Regions from separate parts of the Oerskovia sp. PE-21s genome, predicted to be linked through region 2. Evidence: riboswitches for the same ligand, from Rfam matches in the RefSeq annotation. Region 2 holds a riboswitch; each other region holds the start of a gene.
What was found. Region 2 has a riboswitch for S-adenosylmethionine ahead of ACZDYF_RS10925 (NADPH-dependent FMN reductase). Riboswitches for the same ligand answer to the same signal wherever they lie in the genome.
Positions count from the first base shown of each region.

Region 1: another riboswitch for S-adenosylmethionine. It lies ahead of ACZDYF_RS09050 (hypothetical protein); the one in region 2 lies ahead of ACZDYF_RS10925 (NADPH-dependent FMN reductase).
Region 3: another riboswitch for S-adenosylmethionine. It lies ahead of ACZDYF_RS12255 (ABC transporter substrate-binding protein); the one in region 2 lies ahead of ACZDYF_RS10925 (NADPH-dependent FMN reductase).

Region 1 covers NZ_JBUXJM010000004.1:101,670-104,934, forward strand. Annotated here, with positions in the region: gene ACZDYF_RS09040 (transglutaminase-like domain-containing protein) at 1-314, opposite strand, end outside; gene ACZDYF_RS09045 (hypothetical protein) at 460-1,176, opposite strand; gene ACZDYF_RS09050 (hypothetical protein) at 1,309-1,683, opposite strand; SAM riboswitch class IV at 1,789-1,900, opposite strand; gene ACZDYF_RS09055 (cold-shock protein) at 2,030-2,233, opposite strand; gene ACZDYF_RS09060 (polysaccharide deacetylase family protein) at 2,416-3,265, opposite strand, start outside.
Region 2 covers NZ_JBUXJM010000004.1:482,439-485,703, forward strand. Annotated here, with positions in the region: gene ACZDYF_RS10915 (hypothetical protein) at 135-551, shown strand; gene ACZDYF_RS10920 (flavin reductase family protein) at 623-1,189, opposite strand; gene ACZDYF_RS10925 (NADPH-dependent FMN reductase) at 1,186-1,839, opposite strand; SAM riboswitch class IV at 1,860-1,969, opposite strand; gene gdhA (NADP-specific glutamate dehydrogenase) at 2,233-3,265, shown strand, end outside.
Region 3 covers NZ_JBUXJM010000005.1:247,387-250,651, reverse strand. Annotated here, with positions in the region: gene ACZDYF_RS12255 (ABC transporter substrate-binding protein) at 1-1,456, opposite strand, end outside; SAM riboswitch class IV at 1,747-1,858, opposite strand; gene proB (glutamate 5-kinase) at 1,930-3,072, opposite strand.

The DNA of each region.
Region 1 (3,265 bases), 380 kb from region 2:
ACCCGGTCGCAGACCTCTCGGGGCTCGGTGAGCGCGGTCCCGTGCCGGGAGTGGTCGAGGTCGAGGATCGTCGCGAGCCACCGGCTGTCGACGTCCGTGGCACGCTCGGCCGGCATGACCGCAGCCTCGGCGCGATAGTGCGCGATCACGTTGCGCGCGACCTGCCCCAGGGCGTCCGGTGCGGTGGGCGCTGCCCGCAGGAGGTGGGCGTGCTCCCCGGGCGAGGAGTACGGCGAGTGGGCCACCCAGCGGGCGACCGCGGGATGGACGGCGGTCGCGCCGACCTGCTCGAGGCGGTTGGACGGGTCGTTCATCGGATCCTCCGAGGTCGCGGGTCACGAGCGGCGTGATGCCGGGCACCAGTGTCGACCGCGTCGCGCGACAGGGCAATGCCTCGGCCCGGCGGCCCGTCGGCTCCGTCCGAGCGACGGCCGAGCGACGGCCGGGCGGACGAGGTCCTCAGAAGTCTCCGAACCCGCCGAAGTCCCCACCGCCGAAGTCCCCACCGCCGAAGTCGCCGAAGCCCCCACCTAGGTCGCCCCCGCCTCCGGCCTCGGTGAAGTCGCCGCCGCCGGCGTCGCCGGCTCCGGGGTCGCCGGCTCCGGGGTCGCCCTCGGTCGCGCCCGGGTCGCCTGCGCCCGAGGTGCCGCCGTCGCCCGCGAAGTCGGCCGTGGGGTCGCCGAACATCGGGCCGAACATCATGTTGGCGACCGCGGAGCCGATCACGACGCCCGCGATGGTGCCGAGCATGCTCGAGCCGATCATCGAGCCCATGCCCGGCCCGCCCGGCCCGCCCTGCCTGCCGCCGAACGACCGTTCGAGCGTGCCGGGGTTGCGCATCTCGGCGCGGGTCGCCATGCGGGCGAGCGACTGCGGGTCGTCGGAGGTAGCGCGCTCGGCGGGCGGCACGTTCTCACCCAGCTCGGTCAGCACGCGTCGACGCTGCTCGGGCGTCAGCCGCTCGAACGCCTCGGCGTGCGCCTGCTCGACGGCCTCCGGGGGAGCCGTGCGCAGCAGGTAGCGGTAGCGGTCGATCGCGACGTCGTCCTCGCTGCGCGCGGGGCCGGTCCGGGCAGGGGGTGGCGTGCCGTAGGCGGGCGCACCGGGACGGTCTGCCGAGCCGTGGGGCCCGTCGTCCTGCGGGGCGCGGCCGAGGAGGCGGTCGAGGAATCCCATGAGCGTGTCCTTCTGGTCGAACCGTCGAGGGCGGGTGCCCTCACCGGTTCAACGCGGCGCCCGGCCCGCCCGTTCCGCCGAGTGCATGATCCGGCTGTGAGACGCCCGGCGAGTCGCAGCCGGATCACGCACTTAGCGGCGAGCGTGGGGCGGCTCCGGCGCCGGACCCACCCCGCCGACCAGCCGCACGTTGAGCGCCCGTCCCGCGAGCTCGAGCGCGTGGTACTGCTCGTGCACCCGCACGGTCGCCCCGGGGTCGAGGGCGAGGCTCGTGTGGTGCCACACCCGGCACGCTCCCTCGCCCGTCGCGTACTCGACGACGACCTCGGTGCCGCCGCTGGTCGTGCGCACCGCGAGCACGACGCCCTCGCGCCATCCCCAGGGCCGGTTGCGGAGCATGCGCTCGTGGACGGGGTGCAGCAGGTGCCCGGCGTCGAACCGGTCGCACACGGTGGGCGGGGGACAGGCGACGACCGTCGCCCGGCGTTCCATGACGCGCTCGGCCATGGTGCTCCTTCTCTCCGTGCCCGACGACGGGGCTCACCCGCGTGCGCACGCCCACCCGGGAGGCTCCCCGGATGAGGGGCACGAGGAGGCGCCCTACGACGTCGGGCCTCGCTCTTCCCCCACGGTCGTGGGGGCGGGTCTTCCTCCGGGAGCACCGTGCGCGTCGCGCGGTTGCCGGACCAGCACGCCGGAGGGCGGTTCGCTGGTCCTCTGGACCGTTCTCAGTTCTACCACGGCGTCACCGACCGAGCACAGGGAGCACCTGGTCCTGGACGCACGAGTGCCCCCGACCGAGACGGTCGGGGGCACTCGTTCAATGATCAGCTACGCCCGGAGGCGAGTGAGATCAGAGCGGGCGGATGTTCTCCGCCTGCGGGCCCTTGGGGCCCTGCGTCACGTCGAACTCGACGCGCTGGTTCTCCTCGAGCGAGCGGAAGCCCTGCGTCTGGATGGCGGAGTAGTGCGCGAACACGTCGGCGCTGCCGTCCTCAGGTGCGATGAAGCCGTAGCCCTTTTCGCCGTTGAACCACTTCACGGTTCCCAATGCCATGGGGATCTCCTTCTAGAGTTTCAAACAGCTCCATGATCTGGAGCCGAACATCACGGTGTTCGTCGTCAACTCTTGGGTAACAAGGTTCGCGGTGGCATGGGGCCGTTGCGCAAGGACAAGCGAGGCACTGCAATCTCACCGGCTACGGTACAGGGGTTACTCCGACTGTGCTAGCCCTGATGCTAACGATTGAAGTACGCCTGCCCGCCAACCAGGTCAGGGCCGAGCAAATCGGGCACCGTCACGAGCGTGTAGCCGGCAGCCCGCAGACCGTCCACGATGCCCGGGACGGCGTCGACGGTCGAGGCGTGGATGTCGTGCATCAGGAGGATCGCCCCAGGTCGGACGCCTGCGAGCGCCCGCTCGGTCGTCATGGCCGTGTCCTTGTTCTTCCAGTCCTCGGTGTCGACGTCCCACAGGATCGCCGGCTCGTTCCGCTCGGAGAGGACGCTCGTCACAGTGTCGCTCCTCGCGCCGTACGGAGGGCGTACGAGGGTCGGTCGGACGCCTGACGCGGCCTCGACCGCGTCCGCCGTCGACGTCAGCTCGTCCGTGATCTGGTCCGAGCCGAGCTTGGACAAGTCCGGGTGGGACCAGGTGTGGTTACCGATGGCGTGCCCTTCGGCGACCTCGCGGCGGACCAGGTCGGGGTGCGACGTGACGGACCGGCCGACGAGGAAGAACGTCGCCTTGGCCTGCTTCTCGGCGAGGGTGTCGAGCAGGCGCGACGTGTGCTTGCCGGGTCCGTCGTCGAACGTCAGGGCCACGCACCTGAGCACCGAGCAGTCCGGGGCTCCCGGGGACGCGGGCGGCACGGGCGGGGTCGTCACGGGGGGTTCGACGGGCGGCGGCGTGATCCCCATGAACGGGGTGCCGCTCGACGCGGTGTCCGCGAGCTGCTTCCCGACCGCGGACAGGACCGTCCGCGTCGCGTCGGGCTCGAAGCGCACGGCCAGCTCTCCGTCCGAGCGGGCAGAGACCAGGCCGGGGGAGAAGACCAGGGTCGCGGCGCCGTCGGGCCCCAGGCGAACG
Region 2 (3,265 bases):
GCCCGGCAGAGGCCGACCGCGGGCCGGCCGGGCACGACCGGCACCCTGGCGGAGCGTTCCCGCTCGGCCTAGGCTGGAAGTGTCCGGCGGGCCCTCGCGTGCGCCGGGCACGGGCACGGAAGAAGGCTCCGACGATGTGGCTCCTCGTGGTCTCCGGAGCGGTGTGCGCGGCCCTGGTCGCCGCCATCGCCTGGTGCACGATGCGCGTCGGCCGGTCTTCCACCGATGCCCTCCCGCCACCCGGACCGCATCGGACCACCCTGCGCGAGCGGCGCCGTCGGGCTCCCGATCCTCTCGTCGCGCTCGCGCTCCAGATCCGCCTCGGGCGGCTCGCCGACGAGCTGCGCGCGGTCGAGGCCGACCCGGACGTCTACGCCCGCGCCCACCACTACCTCGCCGCGCAGGGCGCGTACGACGCGCTGCTGCGCGAGGCGTGCCGGCTCAGCGGCCTCGACGTCGTGGCCGACCCGCTGCGCGCGGGGCTGCGCAGCGACGAGGACGAGCGGCTGCGCGAGGAGCTCGAGCTCAGCGCGCGCGGGTGGACCTGGTAGCCAGGCGGCACGGGTGAGGGGCCCGACGGCGGCGCGCTCCGCCGTCGGGCCCCTCACCCAGATCGTGGGCCTCAGAGGGCCGAGTGGTCCCCGATCCGGTGGTAGGACCGGTCGTGGTAGACGAGCGGCGTGGCGTCCGCCCGGGTCCCCGACGCGAGCGCGCGCAGCGAGACCAGGTAGCTGTCGCCCACGGGCGTGCGCTGGATGATGCGGCCGCGCACCCAGGACAGCGCGCCGTCGATCACGGGCTCCCCGGACGCGAGAGGAGCCCACCCGCCGGCTGCGAAGCGGTCGATCCCGCTCGTCGCGAACCGCGCGGATACGTCGTCCTGGTCGGCGCTGAGGAAGTTGACCGTGACCGTGCGGGCCGCGGAGATCGCGGGCCACGACGACGACGTCGACGCGAGCGAGAACGCGAGCAGCGGCGGCGCGGCCGAGACCGAGATGACCGACGTCGCCGTGAAGCCCACGGGCCGGCCCTCGTGCTCGAGCGCGATCACCGCGACGCCCGCGGGGTGCTGCCGGAACACCGCCTTGTAGGCGTCGGCGCTGAGCTGCGGCTCGTCCTGCTCGTGGAGCAGGGCCTCGAGCCCGGCGAGGCGCGCGACGTCGGAGCGGGTCGTGGGTTCGGCGGTCATCGGGTCACCTCGGCGAGCTCGGGGGCGGTCCGGTGGGTGGTCTCCTGCCCGACGGCGTCGCCCGCCGCCCGCAGCAGGGGACCTCCTGCGTGGTCGAGCCAGGCGTCGACGGCGCTCGTGAGGTCGGCCTCGCCCAGCCGGGAGTCCAGGAGGGTCAGCGTGCGTGCGGGGACCGTCGCGCCGAGCTCGACGAGGAGCGGGCGCAGGTGCACCTCGCCCGCGAGAGCGTGCGCGGGGTTGCCCGACACCACGACCGGGACGGCCACGACGCCGGCCAGCCCGTCCGGGCCGTAGAGGTCGAGGAACGCCTTGAGGAGGCCGGTGTACGAGCCCTTGTAGACGGGCGTCGCGACGACCAGGACCGCGGCGCCCGCGGCGGTCTCCCGCGCGGCGTCGGCGCGCGGGTGCTCGGGGGCGAGGATCTCGGTCGCGATCTCGGCGAGGTCGATCGTGGCATGGTCGGGCCCGTTCACGTCAGGCCCGTTCACGTCGGCCGCGGCCAGGCCCAGGTGGTCGGCGACCCGGGCCGCGACCGTCCGGGCGGCGGCCAGGGTCCGCGACCCGGGACGGGGGTTGCCGACCAGGGTGACCAGGGCCGGTCGCGGGTGGTCGGTCTGCGTGGGGCGGGGGGCTGCAGGGTGCTGGGTCATCGCTTCCTCACTGTCGTCGTGCTGCACGCTTGCCGCGTCGTGCCGGCGCGGCCGGGTCATCTCCCGGAGCACCCCGTCGTGAAGGGGTTGCTGACCAGCGAGCCGGGGCTTCGCGCTGGTGCTCGTGACCTCTGGACAGGGGTATAGACCTGTGGGGGGCTTTCTGCACCGATCCGGTCGAGAATTCTCACGGGGTGGACGGAGGTTTCGTGCTGCGTGCTCTGGCACGTCGCACGGTGTCGACCGACGCAGGGAGACCGGACTGTTGCCCCGGGCATGAGCAACGTCCCAGGTCGTGAGCCCGGCGTCTCCCAGAGTGGGACGGGAGTACGGCGCTGTTTACGAGTACGTAACCTGGTGCGGTTCAAAGCCCGCCCTGCCGAGGAGCACTCCATGGATAGTCGTCTGCAGTCCGTCTTCGACGAGGTCCTCGCCCGCAACCCTGGTGAGGTCGAGTTCCACCAGGCAGTTCGCGAGGTCTTCGACTCGCTCGGGCCGGTGCTCCAGAAGAACCCCCAGTACGTCGACGCGGCCGTGCTCGAGCGCATCTGCGAGCCCGAGCGCCAGATCATCTTCCGCGTGCCGTGGGTCGACGACCAGAACCACGTCCAGATCAACCGCGGTTTCCGCGTCGAGTTCAACTCGGCCCTCGGCCCGTTCAAGGGCGGTCTGCGCTTCCACCCGTCGGTGTACCTGGGAATCGTCAAGTTCCTCGGGTTCGAGCAGATCTTCAAGAACTCCCTCACGGGCATGCCCATCGGCGGCGGCAAGGGCGGTTCGGACTTCGACCCGCGCGGCAAGTCCGACGGCGAGGTCATGCGCTTCTGCCAGTCCTTCATGACCGAGCTCTACCGCCACATCGGCGAGTACACCGACGTCCCTGCGGGGGACATCGGCGTGGGAGGCCGCGAGATCGGCTACCTGTTCGGCCAGTACAAGCGCATCACGAACCGCTACGAGTCCGGCGTCCTCACGGGCAAGGGCATCAGCTGGGGCGGGTCGCTCGTGCGGACCGAGGCCACGGGCTACGGCACGGTGTTCTTCGCGGACCACATGCTGCGTACCAAGGGCCAGAGCTTCGACGGCCAGCGCGTCGTCGTCTCCGGATCGGGGAACGTCGCGACCTACGCGATCCAGAAGGCCCAGCAGCTCGGTGCGAACGTCGTGTCCTTCTCCGACTCCTCGGGCTACGTGGTGGACGAGGCAGGCGTGGACGTCGACCTGCTCCGCCAGATCAAGGAGGTCGAGCGCGGGCGCGTGGCCGACTACGTCGAGCGCCGCCCCGGCGCGCGCCTCGTGACGGGCGGCAGCATCTGGGACGTCCCCGCGACGGTCGCGCTGCCGTGCGCCACCCAGAACGAGCTGACCGAGCAGGACGCCAAGCAGCTCGTCGCGAACGGCGTCCTCGCGGTCGCGGAGGGCGCCA
Region 3 (3,265 bases), on a different contig from region 2:
GGTCGAGCAGGTCGTCGACCTCCTCGGGTGCCCGCTTGTTGATGTTGCGCGCGTTGGCCGAGAAGATCGTGCGCAGCACGTCGGGGTCCGAGCGCGTCAGGTTGTAGTAGTCGAAGTCGAAGTCCCCGGACTTCTTGAGCTCGGTGGACTCGGCGACCGTGACCTGCTTGAGCTGGAGGTCCACGCCGATCTTCGCGAGCTGCTGCTGGACGAGCTCGAGCGGCTCGGCCACCTGCCAGAACGTGACCGTGGTGGACAGCCGCTGACCGTCCTTGACCCGCACACCGTCGGCGCCCTCGACCCAGCCGGCGTCGTCGAGGAGCGCCTCCGCACCGTCCGGGTCGTACGCGAGGTCGTCCGAGACGTCGGCCCACAGCGGGGTCGAGTGCGACAGCACGCTCGTAGCAGGCTCGTCCTGCGGGGTCAGCAGGGTCGCGGCGATCTCCTCGCGGTCGATGCCCTTGCTGATCGCCTGCCGCACCGCCGGGTCGGCGGCGAGCGGTCGCGACTCGTTGGGGAAGAGGTTGAAGACGACGCCCGGGTTCGCCCGGTACGCGAGCCAGAAGCCGTTGCCGTCGAACTGCGGCAGGTCGACCGTGCTGATGGCCGCGGTCGCGTCGATCTGGCCCGAGAGCAGGCTGCCGGTACGCACGCTGGCCTCGGGCACGAACTTCACGGTCACGGTGTCGAGGTACGCCTCCCCGGTGTGGTCGTCGGCCCCGGAGGCCCAGTCGTAGCCGGCGACCTTCTCGAGCACGACCTCCTGGTCGAACGTGTAGGACCTCACCGCGAACGGCCCGGAGCCCACGAACTTCCCGGCGCACCGGTCCTCGACGCTGAGCGCGGCGGAAGCGGGCGAGAGCAGTCCGAGCGAGAACGTCGAGGACGCCTGGAGGAACTGCGCGCTGGGTGCCGAGAAGTCGACCCGCACGGTGCGGGGGTCCACGACCGTGGTTCCCTCGTACCCGACGAGGTAGCCAGAGCCGAGCGAGGCCGCCGCGCCGAGCTCGACGATCTTGTCGAAGTTCGTCTTGACCGCGGCCGCGTCGATCGGCGTGCCGTCGGCGAACGTCGGCCCCTCCCGGAGCGTGAACGTGAAGCTCGTGGCGTCCGCGTCGACCTCCCAGCTCTCCGCGAGCCACGGCAGGATCTCGCCCGTGTCCGGGTCCTGCGCGGTGAGCGAGGCCACGGTCTGGCGGGCCGAGGCGATCGCGTCGTTGTTCCCGACCTGCTGGGGGTCGATGCAGTGCGAGTCGACCGTGACCGCGAAGGTGAGGTTGCCGCCCGGGACGGGCTCCGCCGTCGGGCCGGGGGACGTGCCGTCCGCGGTGCTGCCGCCACCGGAGCCGCACGCCCCGAGCAGGAGCGCCGTCGCGGCGAGCGAGGCCGCGACGAGCGCGCGGCGGGACGGGGCCGTGCGGCCGCCGGGGCCCGAGGGCCAGGTCGAGAGGGACATGCGAGCAGTGCTCCTTCGGTCGTGCGCGCCGTCGGTCCGGCACGGCCGGGGCGCTGAGGGGTCGCCGACGGACCGTGGGTGCGTCGGATCGACGCCGGGCTCACGGTGAGCGGCGGTGGGGGCCGTCAGGGGACGGCGAGGGTGGGACGGGATGTCGGCAGCACGTCAGGAGCGGCGAGGGGTCAGCCGCGTGTCAGCGACAACAGAGCACGAGGGTCCCCGCGTCGAGGCAGCGGACACCCCTGCCGTCGAGCCCCTGTTGCGTTCCGAGTGCGCGCATCGCCCGTTCCTCCGTGTGCTTACCGCGCCCGACGGGTCGCGGTCAGGTACCACCCGGAGCACCCCGTCACGTCGAAGGGTTGCTGGCCAGCGAGCCGGGTCTTGGCGCTGGCGCTCTTCACCTGCCGCACAGGAAAGCCGCCCGAGGCCACCGAGTCAAGGGGTGAGCAGACCGTCCCACCCCGTGAGACGACTCAGGACGCCTTGCGCTTGCGCCCCACGAGCACGAGGTCGTCGCGGTGCACGATCTCGCGGTCGTACCCCTCGCCGAGCTTGTCGCGTAGCTCGTGCGTCGAACGGCCGAGCAGGTCCGGGATGTCGCTCGAGTCGAACGCGACGAGGCCGCGCGCGATCACGCGCCCGTCGGGGGCGACGAGCTCGACGGGGTCGCCCGCGTCGAAGTCTCCCGTGACGCCGACCACGCCCGCGGGCAGCAGCGACGCGCGTCCGCCCAGCACCGCGGCGACCGCCCCCTCGTCGAGCTCGAGTCGTCCGCGCGTGCGGGCCGCGTGCGCGAGCCACAGGCGCCGGCGCGTGGTGCGCTTGCCCGTCACGGCGAACCAGGTCCCCACCTCGTGCCCCGCGAGCGCGCCCTCGGCGTGCGCGGCCTTGGTCAGGACGACCGGGATGCCCGAGCCCGTCGCGATGCGCACCGACTCGAGCTTGGTGAGCATGCCGCCGGTCCCGATCGAGCTGCCCCGGCCCGTGACCTCGATGCCTTCGAGGTCGAGGGCGGACCGGACCTCGCGGATGCGCTGCGTGCCCGGGCGCGAGGGCGGCCCGTCGTACAGGCCGTCGACGTCGGTCAGCAGGACCATCGCGTCGGCGCGCACCAGGTGCGAGACCAGGGCCGCGAGACGGTCGTTGTCCCCGAAGCGGATCTCGTCGGTCGCGACCGCGTCGTTCTCGTTGACGACCGGCACGATGCCCAGGTCCAGGAGCCGCTCGAGCGAGCGCTGCGCGTTGCGGTAGTGCCCGCGGCGGATGGTGTCCTCGGCCGTGAGGAGCACCTGGCCCACGCGGATGCCGTACTCGGCGAACGCCTGGGCGTAGCGGGCGACCAGGAGCCCCTGCCCCACCGAGGCCGCGGCCTGGGCCGTCGCGAGGTCGCGCGGTCGCGCGCTCAGGCCCAGCGGACCGATCCCCGCGGCGATCGCCCCCGACGTCACCAGCACGACCTGCCCGCCCGCCGCGTGGCGGGCCGCGATCACGTCGACGAGCGCGTGCAGGGCCGGGACGCTGAGGTGCCCGTCCGGTCCGGTGAGGGACGAGGAGCCGATCTTGACGACGACCCGGTGGGCCGTGGCGACCTGGGAGCGTGCGGAGAGCGCATTCACGGGCTCATCATCCCGCGCCGGGCGCTCGGACGGGGCGCCGTTTCACCGTGTGACACCTCACGGTGGGACGGCGTGGGCGGCATGCCGCCGGCCCCGGCCCGACGACGACGCTCCCCCTGGGCGCCCGTGCCGCCCGGGCGCGGGGTCGACACCCCCGGGGACGCCGCAGGGCGGGCACGACCCGAGGGGCCGT